4 regions of the Ancylobacter sp. TS-1 genome follow, and region 4 is predicted to be linked to each of the others. Evidence: predicted binding sites of a transcription regulator. Region 4 holds the regulator's gene; each other region holds the start of a gene.

Region 1 (5,327 bases), 160 kb from region 4:
GCTTGAGCCGATAGCCGTGGCAGGCGGCGCAGGGAACGGCGGAGAAATACTTGCCGATCTCCTCGCGGGCCCAGTCGCTCTCGGTCTCGCGCCAGCGGCGCTCCAGATTGGTGACGATGCCTTCGAAGGTCTTCACCGTCTCATAGGCGCGCATGCCGTCGTCATAGACGAAGCGGATCGTCTCCGCCTTGGAGCCGTTGAGGATGACGTCCTGCACCTTTTCCGGCAGGTCGGCCCACGGCACGGTGAGCTTGACGCCGTAATGGCGGGCGATGGCGTCCAGCGTCTGGCCGTAATAGGGCGAGGTCGACTTCGCCCAGGGCGCGATGGCGCCCTGCTTCAGCGTGCGGGACTTGTCCGGCACGATGAGGTTCGGGTCGATCTTGCTCTCATGGCCGAGCCCGTCGCAGGTCGGGCAGGCGCCGAACGGGTTGTTGAAGGAGAACAGGCGCGGTTCGATCTCGGCGATGGTGAAGCCGGAGACCGGACAGGCGAACTTCTCCGAGAACACGATGCGGCGCGCCTCGCCGTCCTCGTCCTTCTCGTCGGCGAACTCGATCACCGCGATGCCGTCGGCAAGGCCGAGCGCGGTCTCGAAGGAATCCGCCAGCCGGCTGGCGATGTCGGGCCGCACGACGAGGCGGTCCACCACCACGTCGATGTCGTGCTTGAACTTCTTGTCGAGCGCGGGCGCCTCGGCGATCTCGTGGAACTCGCCGTCCACCTTGACGCGCTGGAAGCCCTTCTTCTGAAACTCGGCAAGTTCCTTGCGGTACTCGCCCTTGCGCCCGCGCACCACGGGGGCGAGCAGATAGAGGCGGGTCTTTTCCGGCAGGGCGAGCACGCGGTCGACCATCTGGCTGACCGTCTGGCTCTCGATCGGCAGGCCGGTGGCGGGCGAGTAGGGGATGCCCACGCGCGCCCACAGCAGGCGCATATAGTCGTAGATCTCGGTGACGGTGCCGACCGTCGAGCGCGGATTCTTCGAGGTGGTCTTCTGCTCGATGGAGATGGCCGGCGACAGGCCGTCGATCTGGTCGACGTCCGGCTTCTGCATCATCTCCAGGAACTGGCGCGCATAGGCCGAAAGGCTCTCGACATAGCGCCGCTGGCCCTCGGCATAGATGGTGTCGAAGGCAAGCGACGACTTGCCCGAACCCGACAGGCCCGTGAACACGACGAGGCTGTCGCGCGGGATTTCGAGATCGACATTCTTGAGATTGTGCTCGCGGGCGCCGCGTATCGTAATCGAACGGGCATCGCGGCGCGGCGGGTCCACGCGGTCCTTCATTCCGGTCTCATCTTGACGGGCTGTGCCAGAAACATATCGCGGGGGCGGCCGCCCGTCCCGACGAAACTCAGATGCCGGCGCCCTTCAGCGCGAGGGCGGCGAGCGCGGCGGCCGCGATCATGCCGCCGGTTACGGCGAGCAGGGCGCGCCGGATCAGCGCCTGGCGCGCATCCTCGGCACGCAGGGCAATGGCGGTGGCGCGGGCGCGCCGGCGGTTACGCGGATCATTCATGACGGGAACACTCCCTGCGGCATTCACAGCGTTAACATAGTGCTGGTCTCCGCCACTGCAACGAGCGACTCATCGTCTTGCGTCAAACTAGCCATAATGTTAGGAACATAACAAGAACGATCTTGCATGGCATGACCCGGCGCCCCCGCCTAAATGTGGACAGGCGGGCCGGTGGGGGCGCATGGCGCCGGCGCCTGGGCTAAGATAGCGGCTTGAACGACGCGCGCGCGCCGCCGCGGGCGTCCCTTATCGGAGGACAATATGGCGGGCAGCGTCAACAAGGTTATCCTGATCGGCAATCTCGGGCGCGACCCCGAGGTGCGTACCTTCCAGAATGGCGGGCGGGTGTGCAATCTGCGCATCGCCACCTCGGAAACCTGGCGCGACAAGGCCACCGGCGAGCGCAAGGAGCGCACCGAGTGGCACAGCGTGGTGATCTTCAACGAGAACCTGCTGCGCGTGGCCGAGCAGTATCTGCGCAAGGGCACCAAGGTCTACATCGAGGGCCAGATCGAGACCCGCAAGGCTACCGACCAGAATGGCGGCGAGCGCTATTTCACCGAGGTCGTGCTGCGCCCGTTCCGGGGCGAGCTGACCATTCTCGACAGCCGCAGCGGCGGCTCCGAGGGCGGTGGCGGCGGCGACGACTACAGCGCGGGCAGCGATTTCGGCTCCGGCTCCGGCAGCAGCTTCGGCGGCGGCTCGGCCTCGCGCGCCTCGGGCGGCGAGCGCAAGCCTGCCCCCGCGAGCGGTGGTGGTGGCGGTGGCAAGTTCGGGGGCGGGGACCTCGACGACGAGATCCCGTTCTGACGCAGGCATCGGCGGCGGCCGCGCCGCCGGCCTGATGGCTTCGGGAGCCCCAGCCGGTGCAAGGTGCGACGGCTCCCCGGGATCGGGCAGGGATCGGCAGGATCGGGTAACCGTCCGGCCGTCGACGCCTCGGGTGGGCGCGCGCCGGGGCCGGGCGACGGTTCGGACCGGATCGTGCCGTGGGAACTGGCCGGCGGAGAGGCTTCCTCGAGCGTGGAACCGCTGGCTTCTTGAGCGGTGCGCTTCGTGCCCTTGGGTCTGTCGGCGAGCGCCCCGCCGGAGAGTCCGGGTATGTCGCCACTCCGCGCCGGGTCGGCGAAGGATGCCGTGGATGAACCTTGCACCCCTGCTCGACGCCTCGCCCGCCATCCGGCTCCACACCTTCGTCGCCGTCGCCGCTCTGGCCCTGGGGGCCGTCCAGTTCGCCGCGCCCAAGGGCACGCTGCCGCATCGCTCCCTCGGCTGGATCTGGGCGGCGCTGATGGCGGCGGTGGCGGTCTCGTCCTTCTGGATCCACGGGATGCGCTGGATCGGCCCGTTCGGCCCCATCCACCTGCTCTCGCTCTTCGTGCTCTGGGCGCTGCCCATGGCGCTGTGGCGCGCCCATCGCCACGAGGCGAGGCTCCATGCTAAGGGGATGACCGGCCTGTTCTACGGCGGGCTGGTGCTGGCCGGGCTGTTCACGCTCTGGCCCGGCCGGATCCTGCATCAGGTCGTGTTCGGCAACTGAGCCGGCATGAGCGGCGGTCCCTCAGCCGAGAAACGACGCCCTGATCCCGTCGATGACGAACTGCACCGCCAGCGCCGCCAGCACGATGCCAAGCAGGCGCGACAGGATGACGTTGCCGGTGACGCCGAGCAGCTTGTCGGTGCGCTCCGCCAGCAGGAAGACGCCGAGGCAGCTCCCGATCACCAGCACGGTGATGAGGAACAGCAGCGCCAGCCGCGCCGGATCGCCATGTGCCTCGCCGGCCAGCAGCAGCATGGCGGTGATCGCGCCCGGTCCCGCCATCAGCGGAATCGCCAGCGGGAAGACGGCCAGCGTGCGCAGCAGCTTCTCGCGCTGGGCGACCTCGGAGGCGTCGAACTTGCGCTCGGTGCGGCGGCCGAACACCATCTCGAAGGAAATGGTGAACAGCAGCAGCCCGCCCGCGATGCGGAAGGCGGGCAGGGTGATGCCGAGCGCGGCGAGCAGCGGCGCCCCCACCAGCCCGAACACCACGAGGATCGCCAGCGCGATGCCGGCCGAGCGCAGGGCGACGAGCCGGCGCTCCTGCGCGGTCAGGTCGGTGGTGACGGCGAGGAACAGCGGCGCGAGACCGATCGGATCGATGACGACCGCCATCGTCACCACGGCGGAGAACAGGTAGTCGAGCACGTTCCAGCCCCATCGCGCGCCTTGCGCGTCCCGTCGCGGCCGGGAGGGCCGCCCCATCCGCCTATAAGACCGCGCGCCGCCGGAACTGCCAAGCGGCACCCCGACGTCACGTTATGCAGATGCCCGCAGTGCGAGAGGGGCCGGCCGTCTTCCGCCCGGAAGGGCGGTTCCGGGCCGTGCCGAGGCCTGTTCCGCACCGGCATCGGGGTCCTTTGCGCCACGCTTCCGCCACGATCCGCGACGCTTGTGGAAACGTGGCTGTAATACTTTGTTATTGCTAGTCTTTTCGCGACCGTCAAAACGCGGCCGAACTGGCGTCGCAAACCGGAATCGGCTACACAGGAGCACCTGTTCCGCAACCACGGAAAGTCGAATCCTTGTCCGATTCCGATACGTTAAAGCCGGAGGGCGGCGGTCCTTCGGACATCCGGCCCGTCTCGATTACCGAAGAATTGTCGCGCAGCTATCTCGACTACGCGATGAGCGTGATCGTCTCGCGCGCTCTGCCCGACGTGCGCGACGGCCTCAAGCCGGTGCATCGCCGCATCCTGTTCTCGATGCGCGAGAACAATTACACGCCTGACCGGCCCTACAACAAATCCGCCCGCGTCACCGGCGACACGATGGGCAAGTACCATCCGCACGGCAACCAGGCGATCTACGACGCGCTGGTGCGTCTGGCGCAGGACTTCTCCATGCGCCTGCCGCTGATCGACGGGCAGGGCAATTTCGGCTCCGTCGACGGCGACCCTCCGGCGGCCGAGCGCTACACCGAAGTCCGCCTCGCCAAGCCGGCGATGAATCTGCTGGACGATCTCGACAAGGACACGGTCGACTTCCAGGACAATTATGACGGGCGCGAGCAGGAGCCGACGGTTCTCCCCGCCCGCTTCCCGAACCTGCTGGTCAACGGCGCCGGCGGCATCGCGGTCGGCATGGCGACCAACATCCCGCCGCACAATCTCGGCGAGGTGGTGGATGCCTGCGTCGCGCTGATCGACGACCCGGCGCTCGATGTCGAGCGGCTGCTCGACTACATCCACGGCCCCGATTTCCCGACCGGCGCGCTCATCCTCGGCCGCAGCGGCATCCGCCAGGCCTACCTCACCGGGCGCGGCTCCATCGTCATGCGCTCGCGCGCGGTCATCGAGGAGATCCGCAAGGACCGCGACGCCATCATCGTCACCGAGATTCCCTATCAGGTGAACAAGGCGACGATGATCGAGCGCATCGCCGAGCTGGTGCGCGAGAAGCGCCTCGAGGGCATCGCCGAGATCCGCGACGAAAGCTCGCGCGAGGGCATGCGCGTGGTCTTCGAGATCAAGCGCGATTCCCAGGCCGACGTCGTGCTGAACAACCTCTACCGCATGACGGCGCTGCAGACCTCCTTCGGCGCCAACATGGTGGCGCTCAACGGCGGCAAGCCGGCGCTGATGACGCTTCTCGACCTGCTGACGGCCTTCGTCGCCTTCCGCGAGGAGGTTGTTAGCCGGCGCACCAAATTCCTGCTGCGCAAGGCGCGCGACCGTGCCCATGTCCTGGTCGGCCTCGCCATCGCGGTGGCGAACATTGACGAGGTGATCCACACCATCCGCACGTCGCCAGACCCCGCGACC
Region 2 (5,327 bases), 1.8 Mb from region 4:
GGCCGAAGCCGGGATTGTGGGCGATTTCCCAGGCGTGGCCGTCGGGATCGGCGACATAGCCGGAATAGCCGCCCCAGAAGGTCGCCTGCGCCGGCCTCAGCGCCCGCCCGCCGGCCGCCACGGCCCGGATGAGCGTGGCGTCGACCTCGGCGCGGCTGGCGCGGTTGCAGGCCAGCGCCAGCCCGCCGAACTGCCCCGGCCGGCCGGGAAGAACGCCGGCGTCGGCGGCCAGCTCGTGGCGCGGATAAAGCGAGAGCACCGCTCCCCCGGCATCGAAGAAGGCCACGCCCTCCGCCTGCCGCACCCGCCGCTCCAGCCCCAGCGCCTCGTAGAAGGCGATCGCCCGGGGAAGATCGGCAACGCCGAGCGTGACCAGCGACAGCCTGAGCGGCGGCACCGCGCGGGCGGCCGCCCGGCGACGCAGCACGCCCGCATCGGCTTCTTCCTCGCCCGCCGTGCCCGGCGGTTCGTCCACGCCTGCGATGCTCATGTCTCCTCCCCGAACAGCGACAATTGCTCGCCCTTTCGCGGCGGGCGGCGGAAATGGCGGGTGGTCAGCCGCGTGTGGCGCTTGTTGAGACCGAGCCGTTCGACCGCGATCTCGAAGCGCCGCGCCATGGTCCAGGCATAGGGGCCCGAGCCGGTCATGCGCTGGCCGAAGGTCGAATCATATTCGCGTCCCCCGTGCATCTCCTTCAGGAGCGAGAGCACATGGCGGTAGCGGTCCGGGAAATGCGCCAGCAGCCATTCGCGAAACAGGTCGCGGATCTCCAGCGGCACGCGCAGCATGACATAGCCGGCTTCCGACGCCCCGGCGGCGGCGGCGGCATCGAGAATGCGCTCGATCTCCGCGTCGGTCACGGCCGGGATGACGGGGGCGACCAGCACGGCGGTCGGCACGCCCGCCTCGCTCAGCCGGCGGATGGTGTCGAGCCGGCGCTGCGGCGTCGCCGCGCGCGGCTCCATGAGGCGGGCGAGCTTGTGGTCGAGCGAGGTGACGGACAGCGCCACCTTGACCAGCCCGCGCTCGGCCATCGGCGCGAGGATGTCGAGGTCGCGCAGCACCAGCGCCGACTTGGTGACGATGCCGACCGGATGGCCAAAGGCGCTCAGCACTTCGAGGATGCGCCGGGTCAGCCGCCATTCGCGCTCGATCGGCTGGTAGCCGTCGGTGTTGATGCCGAGCGCAATGGTGCGCGGCTCGTAGCCGGGCCGGGCGAGTTCCTTCTCCAGCAGTTCCGGCGCGTCCGGCTTGGCGAACAGCTTGGTCTCGAAGTCGAGCCCGGCGGAGAGGCCCTGATAGGCATGGGTCGGCCGCGCGAAGCAGTAGACGCAGCCATGCTCGCAGCCGCGATAGGGATTGATCGAGCGGTCGAAGCCGACATCGGGCGAATCATTGCGGTTGATGATGGTGCGCGGCTTTTCCACCGTCACGCTGGTGCGGAAGGCCGGCAGGTCGTCGAGGCTCTGCCAGCCGTCGTCGAACGCCTCGCGCGCATGCGGCTCGAAGCGGCCCGCCGCGTTGGAGAGGGCGCCGCGCCCGCGCCGGCGCTCGCCGTCGACCACGCCGCCCGGCGCCGGCGGCGCGGAAATGTCCATCTCCGACAGGGAGGAAAGGTCGCGGGAAGCCGCCTCGGTCTCCCTTTGCCGCTGCGCGCGGCGCTCCTGCGCCAGCCGCCCGACATGGCGGGGCGCCGGAGCGGAGGATCCCGAAAGCGCCGCGCGCGGCGCCCCCGAAGCGGTTTCGATGATGCGGCGTTCCATGGCGGAATCTCTACCCTGACAATGAGAACATAGCAAGAACATTGGCTGAATTGCGACAGCCGGGCTATACGCGCGCACATCGGTGCGATAGGCAGGGAAACGCTTTCTCCGTCAGGCCTTCGGGCCGGTTCCAGCCGACATTTCGAGGGTGCCTGGGCGCGTGATCTCGGTCGTCATTCCCACCGGTGAGACTTCCAAGCTGCTGATCCCGACCCTGGCCTCGCTCGTGCCCGGCGCTGCCGCCGGCATCGTCCGCGAGGTCGTGCTCGTCGATTCGGGCGGGCAGGCGGAGGTGGCGGAGATCGCCGACGCGGCGGGCTGCGAATATATGGAAGGCCCCGCCGATCCCGGCGCCCGGCTGGCCGCCGGCGCGGCGGCGGCGCGCGCGCCCTGGCTGCTCTTTCTCGAACCGATGGGGCTGCTGCAGGACGGCTGGACGCGCGAGGTGCGCAGCTTCACCGACCAGGCCGAGCGCAGCGGCGCGACGGATTCGCGGGCGGCGACCTTCCGGCTGGCGCTGGACGGTTTCGGCGTGTCGCCGCGCCTCAAGGAAGCCGCGGCCGTCATCGGCCACGCGCTGACCGGGCGGCCGCGCCCCGAGCAGGGGCTGCTGATCCATCGCAGCTTCTACGACGTGCTCGGCGGGCATAGCCACGGCGCCCACACGGCGCGCCGGCTCTTCGCCCGCGTCGGCCGGCGGCGGCTGGTGCTGCTGCGCTCGCAGATGCTGCTGCCCGAGGGCTGAACCGCCCCGAGCGGACTTACGCCGGCGCGCGCAGCTTGCCGCGCTTCAGATGCTCGTCGAGCCGGGGCAATATCTCGACGAAATTGCAGGGCTTGTGGCGGATATCGAGCTGGTGGACGAGGATCTCGTCCCAGCCGTCGCGGCAGGCGCCGGGCGAGCCCGGCAGGCAGAAAACATAGGTCGCGTTGGCGACCCCGGCGGTGGCGCGGCTCTGCAGGGTCGAGGTGCCGATCTTGCCGAAGGAGACCATGTGGAACACGGTCGAGAAGCCGTCCATGCGCTTCTCGAACAGCGGCTCCACCGCCTCCGGTGTCACGTCGCGGCCGGTGAAGCCGGTGCCGCCGGTGGTGATCACCACATCGACCGCCGGGTCGGCGATCCAATTGGCGACGCGGGAGCGGATCGCCTCCACATCGTCGGTCACGATGGCGCGGTCGGCAAGGCGGTGGCCGGCCGTCTCCAGCCGCTCCACCAGCGTGTTGCCGGAGCGGTCGTCGGCCGGGGTGCGGGTGTCGGAGATCGTCAGCACGGCGATCGCCAGCGGCACGAAGGGCGTCGGGTTGGACTGGGTACTCATCACGGCCTCGTTCGGCGGCGGTCGCGGCCCGCCGCCTGTCAGATATTGCCCTGGAAGGTGTTGCAGCGCTGCATGGAGCCGCCGTCCAGTCCCAGCTTGAACCACTTCATGCGCTGCGCCGAGGTGCCGTGGGTGAAGCTGTCCGGCACGACATAGCCCTGCGTCTGCTTCTGCAGCCGGTCGTCGCCGATGGCGGAGGCGGCGTTCATCGCCTCCTCGATATCGCCGTCCTCAAGGATGCGCCACTGCGCATTGGCGTGATGCGCCCAGACGCCGGCGAGGCAGTCGGCCATCAGTTCGACGCGCACCGACAGCGCATTGGCCTCGGCCGGGGAAGCCTGGCGCTGCGCCGCCTGCACCTTCGCCAGCAGGCCGATCTGGTTCTCGACATGGTGGCCGACCTCATGCGCGATCACATAAGCGGCGGCGAAGTCGCCCGGCGCACGGAAGCGCTGGCTCATTTCCTTGAAGAAGGAGGTGTCGAGATAGACCTTCTGGTCGCGCGGGCAATAGAACGGCCCGACCGCCGAATCCGCCGCGCCACAGGCCGAGCGCGTGGCGCCGGAGAACAGCACGAGGCCCGGCTCGCTATAGGTCGCACCCTCGGCCTTGAAGATCGGCGTCCAGACATCCTCGGTCTGGGCCAGCACGACGGCGGCGAAGTCGCCGAGCTTCTTGTCCTCGGTGCTGATGCTGCGCGAGGGCGCCGGCTGGCCCTGGGGCTGGCTGTAGCCGCTACCCTCGCCGTCCCCGAGCAGGATCTCGGCCCCGCCGATGAGCACGGCCGGATTGATGCCGGTCGCCCAGGCGATGAGGCCAATGACGATCAGTCCGCCGATGCCGAGCCCGCCGCGCCCGCGCATGCCACCGCCTCGGCCGAAGCCGCCGCCGAGCCCGCCGCCCAGACCGCCGCCGAAGCCGCCGCTCTGGCCCCGGCGATCCTCGACGTTCTTGCTCCGCCGAAAATCCTCCCAACGCATGGAACCCTCCCCGGCGCACCGCCGCCACGGCGATACTTATGTACTCACGCCGTGGCGGCAATGCGGGAAGTGGCGCAGGGTTCCGCGCCGATCAGGCGGCGACCCGGCGCGGCGCCGAAATCCACTGGCGTGCCAGCGTGATGTCGGCCTGCGAAAGCCCGTGCCCGACCGGCAGGGTGCGGTGGTCGAGCGAGGCTCCCGCCGCGCGCAACTGGCCGGCGAGCCGGGCGGCGTTCTCCTCCGGCACGATGGGATCCATGCCGCCGGAGAGCAGCAGCACGCCGCGCCCGCCGAGATCGGCCGCCGGCGGATCGGCCAGCGGCACCATGGCGCGCAGCAGCACGGCGCCGGCCAGCACATCAGGCTGGGTCAGCAGCAGGGCGGCGGCGATGTTGGCGCCGTTGGAGAAGCCGACCGCCACCGGGGCGGCGAGCCCATGGGCCGCGCGCGCCTCGGCGATGAAGGCGGCAAGCTCGGCGGCGCGCAGACGCACGTCCGCCTCGTCGAACACGCCCTCGCGCAGCCGGCGGAAGAAGCGCGGCATGCCGCCCTCCAGCACCTTGCCGCGCGGGGAGAGCAACGCCGAGCCCGGTGAGATCATGCGGCCGAGCTGGATCAGGTCGTTCTCGTCGCCGCCGGTGCCGTGCAGCAGCAGCAGCGGGGGCGCGCCCGCCTCGCTGGCGGGCTCATAGCGATGCACGAAGGAAAGCGCGGTGTCGGTCATAACGGCCTCCTTATAAGTGTGAAACGCGTCATCCCGGCCAGAGGCAAAGCCGCAGAGCCGGGATCGCCCACCATTCTGGCAGCAATCCCGGATCGGCCTTCCGGCCGTCCGGGATGACGGCTGTATCCGACCGCCTACTTGAGGCGGCACCCTTGGGTCAGGCGATCTCGGGCAGCACGGCCTCGATCTGGTCGCGGCGGCCCTCGAGGAAGCCGGGCAGCTTCAGCGCCTCGCCGAGCTTCGCCATCGGCTCGTCCGCGGCGAAGCCGGGAACGTCGGTGGCGATCTCGAACAGCACATGGCCAGGCTCGCGGAAGTAGACGGACCGGAAGTAGTTGCGGTCCTTCTGCTCCGTGGTGCGGATGCCGTGATTCTCGGCGAGCTTCCTCACCATGGCGAACTCAGCCTCGTCATCCGCGGCGCGGAAGGCGATGTGATGCACCGAGCCGCCGCCCATGCGGGCGGGAAGGAAGCCGCCGGCCTCATGAATGTCGACGATGGAGCCGACATCGGTTCCCTCGGCCTTGAAGCGCACCA
Region 3 (5,327 bases), 1.8 Mb from region 4:
GGCCCGGCGCTGCGCGAACGCGGCCTGCTGCTGACCGGCATCGACGTGATCGACGGCAACCTCACCGAGATCAACGTGACGGCGCCGACCGGCATCCGGGCGATCCGCCGGCTCGGCGGCCCGGACATCGCGGCGACGGTGTGGGACGTGATCGAGGCCAAGCGGCGGGGCTGAACAGGCGGCGCGGAGAGCCCCACCCGCGTCATCGCGGACGGCCGGAGGCCGATCCGGGATCGCGCAAACATCTCGTCGCCACGAAAAAGCGATCCCGGATCATCGCCCGAGGCGATGTCCGGGATGACGAGATCGGATCGGGAACCGCACGACAGGTATGTGCGGCCCGGCTCAGTGCACGCTGAGCGTGACGAGTTCGTTCTGCTGCGCGCTGGCGATGGCCGCCTCGCGGCTGTCGGTCAGCATCATCGGCGTGCCGTCGGCGGCATGCAGGGTGAACAGCTTCAGCCCCGGAGCGAGGCGCGCCTGCGGAAACAGCTCGGCCGCCTCCTCGGAGCGGATCGCCCGCACATAGGCGATGTGGCCGCCGCCGAGGCTGGCGAAGGCTTCCGGCGTCAGGCTATCCGCCAGAGCGGAACCGACAGGGCCGGTGTCGATGTGGAATTCGTTGGTCATGGTGCTCGACTCCTCGTTGCAGCCGTCGAGACCGGCTTCGGGTTCCCTCATTCCTCGGTCGCTATGGCGATACGCCGAACGATGCGTTCCGGTTCCGGCCGGACCAGATCGACCGACAGAAGGCCGTTCTTCAGATCCGCGCCCAGAACCCGCATGCCGTCGGCCAGCACGAAGGTGCGCTGGAACTGGCGTGCGGCGATGCCACGGTGAAGATAGACCCGCTCGGGCTCCTCGGCCTGGCGGCCCCGGATGACGAGCTCCTTCTCCTCCACCGTCACCTCCAGCTGCTCGCGGGTGAAACCCGCAACCGCCAGGGTGATGCGCAGGCGCTCCGGCTGGCCCGCCGGCGTCACCCGCTCCACATTGTAGGGCGGATAGCCGTCCGAGCCTTTCATGACGCGGTCGAGCGCCCGCTCGACCTCGTCAAAGCCGAGCAGGAAGGGGCTCGACAGCGAGGGAATACGCGACATGCTCCCAAAGTCCTCGTCCAGAAGCGACTTTGCGTGATTGGGACCCGGTCAAGGCATCCCGTTGAGGGAGCATATGGGCAAGCGCGCGGGGCAGCGCAAGACGGGCCCCGCGCCGAAGGCGGGGCCGTTGCTCAGCGGGCCGGGCGGGGTCGATGAAGGCATGCCGGCGCGCGCCGGCGGCCCCGTTCAGGCGGCGTGGCGCTCGCCGTTGACGCCGAAATGGTCGAGATAGCGCGGGCTGATCTTTTCGATCGGCAGCACGATCAGCACGTCGGTGGTGCCGAACTGGTGGTCCACCACGGCGCCGCGGCCGATCTGGGCGCCGAGCCGCAGATAGCCCTTGATGAGCGGCGGCAGCTCGACCAGCGCCGCCTTGGCGTCGACCGCGTCGGCCGCCATCAGATCCATCGCGGCGGCGTGGCGCGGCAGCGCGCTCGCCGACCATTCAGGATCGGTCGGCGCGAAATGGTGGAGAAAGGCGAGCGGGCGGGCGAGGCGGGCCGGATCGGTGCCCTCGATGCTGGCGCAGCCGAACATCACGTCGATGCCGTGGCGGCGCACATAGGCCCAGATGCCGTGCCAGAGCAGCTCCACCGTGCGCTTGTTGCGGTAGGAGGCGAGCACGCAGGAACGGCCCAGTTCGAGGAAGCGCCGGTGCGGGTGGCGCGCCAGCAGCGGGGCGATGTCGAACTCGCCCGCCGTGTAGAAGCCCCCATGCCGGGCGGCGATCTCCTGCCGCAGCAGGCGGTAGGTGCCGACCACGCGGGGCACCCGGCGCCCGCGCACGGTGGTCACGCAGTCATGGTCGAGCACCAGCAGGTGGTCGCAGAAGCCGTCAAAGGCGTCGAAGTCGCGGCGGGCGAGGCGCATGGCGGCGGCGGGGGCGGCCGACATCTCCTCGTAGAACACCTCGTAGCGCAGGCGCTGGGCGCGGCGCACGTCGGCGGCGGTGACGGCGAGCCGCACTTCCAGCGCGCCGATGCGCCCGAGGGTGACCGGACCGGGCTCGCCCCGACTCTCGCGATGGCGCAGTCCCGAATAGGAGCGCAGCGCCGGCATGAAGCGGGAGGGGGCGAAGGCGGCTGGCACCAGCCGGAGCGGCGCCGCCGGAGCGGGGCGCGGGACGAAGGGCATAGAAAGCAGGGGGCGGAAGAAGTCGCGCAGCACGGAAACGCTGGCGGCTGGAGGCGCTTCGACAGTTCCGTCGGCGAGCATCTGCGTCATGATCGGCCCCTCACCTCGTCACATTACAGGCTTTTGTGACAAGAATCACATTTCTCGGACGCCCATGTGACAGCGTGAAACCTGGGGCGACGCGGCGGCCTCGCGGCGGGCTCGGCCACAGGGCCCGGCGCGGGTCCGGTCGAGCATCGACCAAGCTTGGACCAAGCATCGGCCAAGGGTTGGCCGTGGGTCGCCGTGGGATCGACCTCGGATAGGCCATGGCGCGGCGGGCGACGTTTCCCGAGCGGCATCCGACCCGCCGCGAGGGCGCCTGCCTCCCAGGCGCCCGTCTCTCAGCTGCACGCCGCTCAGCTGCCTGCCGCCGGGGGATTCGCGACGCCCGCACGGCACGGGGCGTCAAAGGGGCACGGCCGAACGACCCGGCTCAGGCGGCAGCCGCCGCGCGGTCGGCGGCGGCGCGGTAGGCGAGGGCTTCGGCCAGATGCGCGCGCCCGACCGATTCGGCTCCGGCGAGATCGGCCAGCGTGCGCGCCACCCGGAGCACGCGGTGATAGCCGCGCGCCGAGAGCCGCATCAGCCGCGCCGCATCCGCCAGCAGCGCCGCCCCGGCGGCGTCGGGCGCGGCGATGTCCTCGAGGATCGGCCCGCCCGCCTCGGCATTGGTGTAGAGGTCCGGCCGGCCGAGCGCGAGGAAGCGCTCGCGCTGGAGCTGGCGGGCCTGCGCCACACGCGCGGCCACCATGGCGCTCGGCTCGGAAGGGCCGGGCCGCACCAGATCGACCGCCGCCACCGCCGGCACGTCGAGATGGAGGTCGACCCGGTCGAGGAACGGGCCGGAGAGCCGGGCCTGGTATTCGGCGGCGCAGCGCGGCCCGCGCCGGCAGCTGTGGCCGGGCTCGCCCGCCCGCCCGCAGCGGCACGGGTTCATCGCCGCCACCAGCTGGAAGCGGGCGGGATAGGAGATGCGGTGATTGGCACGGGCGATCACCGCTTCCCCGGTCTCCAGCGGCTGGCGCAGCGAATCCAGCACGGCGGGGGCGAATTCGGGAAGCTCGTCGAGGAACAGCACGCCATTATGGGCGAGCGAGACCTCGCCCGGGCGCGCCCGCATTCCTCCGCCCACCATCGCCGCCATGCTGGCGGAGTGGTGCGGCGCGCGGAACGGCCGGCGGCTGGTGAGGGCGCCGCCTTGCAGCGTGCCGGCCACCGAGGCGATCATCGAGACCTCCAGCAGTTCGGCCGGGGTCAGCGCGGGCAGGATGGAGGGCAGGCGCTGGGCCAGCATCGATTTGCCGGCGCCGGGCGGCCCGCTCAGCAGCAGGTTGTGCCGGCCGGCGGCGGCGATCTCCAGCGCCCGCTTGGCGGTCTCCTGGCCCTTCACGTCGGCAAGGTCCGGTAGGGCGCCGCCGCCGCTCTCCAGCTTCGGCTCGGGACGCCCGAGCGCCTGCCGGCCGGCGAAATGATTGACCAGCTGGATCAGCGAGAGCGGCGCCAGCACCGCCATGTCCGGGCTTGCCCAGGCGGCTTCCGGCCCGCAGGCGGCCGGGCAGATCAGCCCATGGCCGCGCGCATTGGCGCCGATGGCCGCCGGCAGCACCCCGGCCACCGGCGCGATGCGCCCATCGAGCGCCAGCTCGCCTACCACGGTGAAGCCCTCAAGCGCGTCGGCGGGCAGCGCCCCGATCGCCGCCATCAGCCCGAGCGCGATCGGCAAATCGTAATGACTGCCCTCCTTGGGCAGGTCGGCGGGGGCGAGGTTGACGGTGATCCGGCGCGCCGGCAGCGCGAGCCCGGAGGCGATCAGCGCGGCGCGCACGCGCTCCTTGGCCTCGGTGACCGCCTTGTCGGCGAGGCCGACCAGATTGAAGGCCGGCAGGCCCGGGCTCACCTGAACTTGAACGTCCACCGGGCGCGCTTCCACGCCTTCGAACGCGACCGTTGCCACGCGCTGGACCATGCCGCCCCCCGACGATCCGTTCCGCCGATAACGCTGCGCGTCGCGTCAGCCGGCGCGACGGCATCAGATTACGGCGTTGGCACGCGCCGTCAAGAACATTTAGGGAACATATGTCCCGTTCCTGCCGTAAGGGGAGGGTGGGCGCCCGCCCGAATCTGATGATAGAAAAATTCTATCAAGGCACGGAACACCGGAATTGATTTCGTTTGCGGCGCATACGATCCTTCTCTTTGGAAAAGTCTAAAAGAAGGTTCGGGAGAAATGCCGCATTACGAGCCCTGGAGCGAGGAGCGCGCCCGCGCGGTGATCGAGGAGTTCTCTCACCTCGAAGGCCCGCTGATGCCGATGCTCCACGCGGTGCAGGAGACCTTCGGCCATGTGCCGGATGCGGTCGTGCCGATGCTCGCCGATCTGCTGAACGTGTCGCGGGCGGAAGTCCACGGCGTGGTGACGTTCTATCACGATTTCCGCCACGAGCCCGCCGGCCGCCACGTGCTGAAGCTCTGCCGCGCCGAGGCCTGCCAGGCGGCGGGCGGCGACGCGCTTGCCGACCATGCCGAGCACAAGCTGGGCTGCAAGCTCGGCGAGACCACGGCGGACGGGCGCGTCACCGTCGAGCCGATCTATTGCCTCGGCCTGTGCGCCACCGCGCCTTCCGCCATGCTGGACGGGCGCATCGTCGCCCGCCTCACCGAGCGTCGCCTCGACGCGCTGATCGCGGAGGCCCAGTCGTGAGCACCATTCGCATCTACGTTCCCAAGGACGCCTGTGCCATTGCCTGCGGCGCCGACGAGGTGGTCGCCGCCATCGAGGCCGCCGCGCTCAGCCGCCGCCAGCCGGTCGAGATCGTGCGCAACGGCTCGCGCGGCATGCTCTGGCTGGAGCCCCTCGTCGAGGTGGTGACGGCGGAAGGCCGCATCGGCTACGGCCCGGTGTCGGAAGAGGACGTCGAGGGCCTGTTCGAGGCCGGCTTCCTCACCGGCGCCGCCCATGCGCTGCGCATCGGCAAGCCGGAAGAGCATCCCTTCATGGCGAAGCAGACGCGCCTCACCTTCGCGCGCTGCGGCATCGTCGATCCGGCCTCC
Region 4 (5,327 bases):
CCGGCGTCGTTCTCGGGCGGCCGGCGCTCACCCTGCGCACGCTGGCGCTCGCGGCGCTGGCGGTGATGGCGCTGACGCCCTGGGCGGTGCTCGATCCGGGCGCGCAGATGTCGTTCGCGGCGACGCTGGCGCTGGTCGCCGCCTATGAGCGGTTCGGCCGCTTCATCGCCGCGCCGCCGGGCGTGAGCGCCCCGGTGCTCGCAGTGCCGGCGCGCTACCTCGCGGCGCTGGTGCTGGGCTCGCTGGCGGCGGGACTGGCGACGGCGCCGTTCGCGGCCTTCCACTTCCAGCGGCTGGCGCCGCTCAGCCTGCTGGCCAATCTGGCGGCGATGCCGGTGGTGTCGTTCATCGTCATGCCGATGGGCCTGGTCGGCGCCCTGCTGATGCCGTTCGGATGGGACGAGCCGATATGGCGGGTGATGGGCTGGGGCATCGGCGCAATGCTTGCCATCGCCGATGCCGTCGCCGCCCTGCCGGGGGCGGATCGCGGCGTGCGGGCGATGCCGGCCGTGAGCCTTGCCCTGTTCAGCCTCGCCCTGGTGGTGCTCTGCCTCGCGCGCTCGCGTCTGGTGCTGGTGGCGCCCGCCCTGGCCGGGCTCGCTTTGTGGGCGACCGCGAGTGCGCCGCGGCCCGACCTGCTGGTGGACGCGCAGGCGCGGACGGTGGCGGTGAGGGGCGCGGACGGTGCGCTGGCGGTGATGGGCGATCGCATGAGCGGGCTCGCCGGCCGCTTCGCGGTCGAGCAATGGCTCAACGCGGATGGCGACCGCGCGCGGGTCGGCGCGACGCAGGTCACGGCCGGCGCCGCCTGCGACATGGCCGGCTGCACGCTGCCGCTTCCCGAGGGCGGCCTTGCCGCGCTGTCGCGCCAGAGGGAGTCGCTGGAGGATGATTGCCGTCTCGCGCGCGTACTGGTGACGCCCTTCGCGCCGCCCGACGATTGCGCGGCGACCGTGGTGCGGGTCGATCCCGCCCGGCCTATCGGCGGAATCGCCGGCTATCGCAATCCTGAGGGCGGCTGGCGCCTGGTGGCGGCCCGCCCGGCGGCCGGCACGCGTCCCTGGGAGCCGAAGGCGCAGACGTTACCGCCATCAAGCGGACACACGTCAAAAGCCCCCGCATCAGCGGCACTGACATCAAAGCAACCGGCGTCAAAGGAGCCGATGCGCGACGTGGAAGACGATTCAACGCCCGCCGAAGCGCCGATGGAGGTTCAGTAGCGCCGGAACAGCCCGACCAGCTTGCCCTGAATGCGCACCCGGTCGGGACCGAAAATGCGGGTCTCATAGGCCGGGTTGGCCGCCTCCAGCGCCACCGAGGCGCCCTTGCGGCGCAGGCGCTTGAGGGTGGCTTCCTCGTCGTCGATCAGCGCCACCACGATCTCGCCGGTATTGGCCGAGTCGCATTTGCGGATGAGCGCGAGATCGCCGTCGAGAATGCCGGCCTCGACCATCGAATCCCCGCGCACTTCCAGCGCGAAATGCTCGCCGCCGGACAGCATCTCAGGGGGCATGCCGATGGTGTGGTCGCGCGACTGGATGGCGGAAATGGGCGTGCCGGCGGCGATCCGGCCCATGACCGGGATCGGCACCACGCGCCGCGTCTCGTCGTCCTCGTTCGCCGGGCGCACACGGCCGAGATTGCCCTCGATGACGTTGGGCGCGAAGGGACGGGGAGCGGGCTTGGACGGCTGCGCGTCTTCCGGCAGGCGGACCACATCGAGTGCCCTCGCGCGGTTGGGAAGGCGGCGGATGAAGCCGCGCTCCTCCAGCGCCGTGATCAGCCGGTGGATGCCCGACTTCGACCTGAGGTCGAGCGCATCCTTCATCTCCTCGAAGGAGGGCGGCACGCCGTCCTTCTGGAGGCGTTCATTGATGAAGAGAAGCAGCTCATGCTGTTTGCGGGTAAGCATCCGTAGGTCCCGTCTGACGGCTGATGCCGGACTGAAACAAATCGCGAACAAATATATCCGTTCCTATTGTGTTCCACAATGGGTAAAGGCATCGCTAAGGGCCGGAAAACGCGTGTGTTCTCAAGGCGAGGGCGCCGGCGGCGCGTGGCGGGGCCCGCGCGGGAGGTATCCAGAGGTCGTGCCGAGGGGACTTGCGGGCCCCGATTCGTCGTCCGGCCGGCTGCGGTCAGACGGTCTGCGCGTATTGCTCGTAGGCGTCGTGCACGATGGCGATATGGCTGCGCATCGCGTTCGCGGCGGCGTCGCGGTCGCCGCGCAGGATGGCCGTCGTCACCCGGTCGTGCTCGGTGTGCGAGAGAGCGAGGCGGCCCAGCGCCCGGAACTGGGCACGGCGGAAGGGCGAGAGCCGCCGGCGCGTGCCGACCGTCATCTCGATCAGATAGTCGTTGTGGCTGCCGGCATAGATCGAGGTGTGGAACTGCTCGTTCGCCTCGCGATAGGCGGTGAAGTCGCCCAGCCGCATCAGCTCGCCCATGTCGGCGTGCAGCCGTTCGAGCTGCCGGCGCTCCTGCGGCGTCATGGCGAGCGCGCTCAGCCCGGCGCACAGCGCCTCCAGCTCCGCCATCACGTCGAACATGTTCTGCAGCCGGTCGACGCTCGGCCGCGCGACCACGGCGCCGCGATGGGGGCGGGCATCGACGAGCCCGGAGGCGTTCAGCTCGCGCAGCGCCTCGCGCACCGGCGTGCGGGAGACCCCGAAACGCGCCGCCAGCGCCGTCTCGTCAAGCGCGGTGCCGGGCGGCAGCGTGCCGCGCGTGATCTCGTCGGCAAGCTGCATGCGCAGTTCCTCGGCGCGCGTCACGCGGCCCCGCCGGCCGACGCCGGCGGGCGGTTCGAGCGGGAAGCGGACAGGCAGCACCGACATGCGCGAACGACGAATCTGATGAGGCGGCGAGGGAGCGGGCCGCCATTCGCATCATTAGCCGGCGCGCCCAGCTTCACCAAGCACTTCATGCGGCCGATGCCGCTGGGTCATTTGTCGTCGATGAGGCTGACATGGGCGGCGACGACCTTCCAGCCGGCCGGCGTGCGCATCCAGGTCTGCATCTGCCGGCCGACCTTGCCGGGCGTCGAGCCGCGCCGGAACAGGGTCGAGGCGACGGCGAAGTCGCGGCCATAGGTGGTGATCTGCGTGCGGTCCAGCATGCGCTCCAGCCCGGCCGGCGAGCGGGCGGCGCGGAAGGCGCGGATCTCGCCTATGCCGTAGAGATTCTCGCCGCCGCCATAGCGGATGGTGGTGGGGTCGTCCCAGAACAGGTCGTCCAGCGCGGCGACATCGTTCGCCACCAGCGCGCGCTCATAGCGGTCGAACGCCGCGCGCACCTCATCCAGCACCTCGGCAATGTTGATGTCCATGCGCCCCGTCCCCTCGCCGGCTCTCTGCCCGAGCGCGAGCACACAGGCAGCCGGGCGCCCGGTCAATCCTCGAGAGGCAGAATCTCGCACAGTTCTCCCGCTTGCGCGGCCGGCGCGTGCGGCCGGCGCACCAGCAGAACGTCGGCGCGGGAGAGATTGCGCAGCATGGAACTGTCCTGAACCGGCAGCGGGCGCACCAGCGGCACGCCGCTCTCATACCCGACGATCTCGGCGCGCTGGAAATCCATGCGCTGCTCGTTGGCCTTCACCTCGACGGCGAGGCGGGCGGGCTGGAACTGGGGGCCGGGTGGCACGGCGAGGCCCTGTAGCGCCCGGAGCAGCGGCACCAGAAAGAGGAGGGCGCAGACATGGGCGGAAACCGGGTTGCCGGGCAGGCCGAGCACCAGCGGGCCGGTGGCGCCGTCGGTGGGGCGGCCGAACATCAGCGGCTTGCCCGGCCGAAGGGCGATCCGGTGCACCGCGAGTTCAACGCCCTCGGCGGTGAGCGCGGGGGCGATGAGGTCGTGGTCGCCGACCGAGGCGCCGCCCGTCGTCACCAGCACGTCGAGCCCGGCACGAAGCGCCGCCCGCACGCCAGCGCGCGTCGCGTCCATGTCGTCGGGCAGGATGCCGAGGTCGATCGCCTCGGCACCGGCATCGCGGGCCAGCGCCGCGACGGAGTAGAGATTGGAGACGATGACCTGGTGCGCCGCCGCGCCCATGCCCGGCCGCACCAGCTCGTCGCCGGTCGACAGCAGGCCGACGCGCGGGCGGCGGGCCACGCGCAGCTCGGCGATATCGGCGGCGGCGACCAGCGCCAGGTCGCGGGCCCGCAGCCGGTGGCCGGGCTCCAGCAGCGTCTCGCCGGTGGCGAAATCGCCGCCGGCCCTGCGGATGTGCCGGCCAATCGTCGCCGCCTCGGTGACGGTGACCGCCTCGCCCGCGCGGCGCGTATCTTCCTGGATCACCACAGCGTCGGCGCCCTCAGGAAGCACCGCGCCTGTGAAGATGCGGACGGTCGTTCCCGGCGCGACATCGCCCGGGAAGGGACGGCCGGCGGCGGATTCGCCGATCAGCGCGAGCGTCGCGGGCACGTCGGCGACGTCCTGCGCCCGCACAGCATAACCGTCCATGGCCGAGACGTCGGCGCCGGGGGTGGTGCGGCGGGAAATGACCGGCGCGGCGAGCACGCGACCCTGCGCGCCGTCGAGCGGCACGGTCTCGGACTCAAGCGGACGGGCCGCCGCGAGCAGGCGCGCCAGCGCCTCGTCGACCGGCATCAGCGCCATTGCCGCCTCCGTTACTCGCCCTGCCAGTAGCCGGAGCGGCCGCCGGATTTCTCGAGGAGCCGCACGGCCTCGATGCGCATGAAGCGGTCGACCGCCTTGGCCATGTCGTAGACGGTGAGGCAAGCCACCGAGACGGCGGTGAGCGCCTCCATCTCGACGCCGGTCTGGCCGCTGGTGCGCACGGTGGCGCGCACGATCAGGCCGGGCAGGGCCGGATCGGGCTCGATGTCGACCGCGACCTTCGAGAGCAGCAGCGCGTGGCAGAGCGGGATCAGCTCATGCGTGCGCTTGGCGGCCATGATGCCGGCGAGGCGCGCGGTGCCGATCACGTCGCCCTTCTTCGCGTTGCCGGACAGAATGAGGTCGAGCGTCGCCGCCTGCATGGCGACCCGGCCCTCGGCCACAGCCACGCGGTCGGTAACGGCCTTGTCGGCGACGTCGACCATGTTGGCGGCGCCGGCAGCGTCGAGATGGGTGAGACGGGGCGCGTCGGTCATCGCCCGCCCTCTCAACCGGCCGCGCGGGCCGGCGCGGCGGGCGCCAGCAAAGCGCGCGTCGCTGCGGCGACGTCGGCCTGCCGCATCAAGCTCTCGCCGACGAGGATGGTGTCGATCCGCACCGCCGCCAGACGGGCGATGTCCGCCGGCGTGAAGATACCGCTCTCGCCGACGATGACGCGATCGGCCGGGATGCGGGGGGCGAGGCGCTCC

Evidence for each region. Region 4 encodes LexA, which represses DNA repair genes until DNA is damaged. Its sites were predicted from a motif close to TGTTCNNNNTGTGTTCNG; they were not measured.
Region 1: a site for LexA is predicted at 1,625-1,642, ahead of ssb (single-stranded DNA-binding protein). Genes of this name have one in related genera too.
Region 2: a site for LexA is predicted at 1,788-1,805, ahead of GBB76_RS14790 (glycosyl transferase). Genes of this name have one in related genera too.
Region 3: a site for LexA is predicted at 4,334-4,351, ahead of GBB76_RS13010 (YifB family Mg chelatase-like AAA ATPase). Genes of this name have one in related genera too.

Annotation. Positions count from the first base shown of each region.
Region 1 is NZ_CP045144.1:793,256-798,582, forward strand. It holds gene uvrA (excinuclease ABC subunit UvrA) at 1-1,291, opposite strand, end outside; gene GBB76_RS18715 (hypothetical protein) at 1,359-1,523, opposite strand; gene ssb (single-stranded DNA-binding protein) at 1,785-2,333, shown strand; gene GBB76_RS03835 (DUF2306 domain-containing protein) at 2,665-3,063, shown strand; gene GBB76_RS03840 (MarC family protein) at 3,085-3,711, opposite strand; gene gyrA (DNA gyrase subunit A) at 4,089-5,327, shown strand, end outside.
Region 2 is NZ_CP045144.1:3,149,344-3,154,670, reverse strand. It holds gene GBB76_RS14800 (VOC family protein) at 1-490, opposite strand, end outside; gene GBB76_RS14795 (PA0069 family radical SAM protein) at 487-1,599, opposite strand; gene GBB76_RS14790 (glycosyl transferase) at 1,925-2,509, shown strand; gene moaB (molybdenum cofactor biosynthesis protein B) at 2,526-3,086, opposite strand; gene GBB76_RS14780 (neutral zinc metallopeptidase) at 3,125-4,066, opposite strand; gene GBB76_RS14775 (alpha/beta hydrolase) at 4,158-4,790, opposite strand; gene GBB76_RS14770 (ring-cleaving dioxygenase) at 4,948-5,327, opposite strand, start outside.
Region 3 is NZ_CP045144.1:2,760,986-2,766,312, forward strand. It holds gene gshB (glutathione synthase) at 1-174, shown strand, start outside; gene GBB76_RS12995 (DUF1150 domain-containing protein) at 346-630, opposite strand; gene GBB76_RS13000 (Hsp20 family protein) at 678-1,100, opposite strand; gene GBB76_RS13005 (GNAT family N-acetyltransferase) at 1,287-2,324, opposite strand; gene GBB76_RS13010 (YifB family Mg chelatase-like AAA ATPase) at 2,710-4,242, opposite strand; gene GBB76_RS13015 (formate dehydrogenase subunit gamma) at 4,504-4,977, shown strand; gene GBB76_RS13020 (NADH-quinone oxidoreductase subunit NuoF) at 4,974-5,327, shown strand, end outside.
Region 4 is NZ_CP045144.1:957,505-962,831, reverse strand. It holds gene GBB76_RS04720 (ComEC/Rec2 family competence protein) at 1-1,220, shown strand, start outside; gene lexA (transcriptional repressor LexA) at 1,214-1,912, opposite strand; gene GBB76_RS04710 (GntR family transcriptional regulator) at 2,139-2,837, opposite strand; gene hpxZ (oxalurate catabolism protein HpxZ) at 2,945-3,328, opposite strand; gene glp (gephyrin-like molybdotransferase Glp) at 3,391-4,617, opposite strand; gene moaC (cyclic pyranopterin monophosphate synthase MoaC) at 4,629-5,114, opposite strand; gene trpC (indole-3-glycerol phosphate synthase TrpC) at 5,126-5,327, opposite strand, start outside.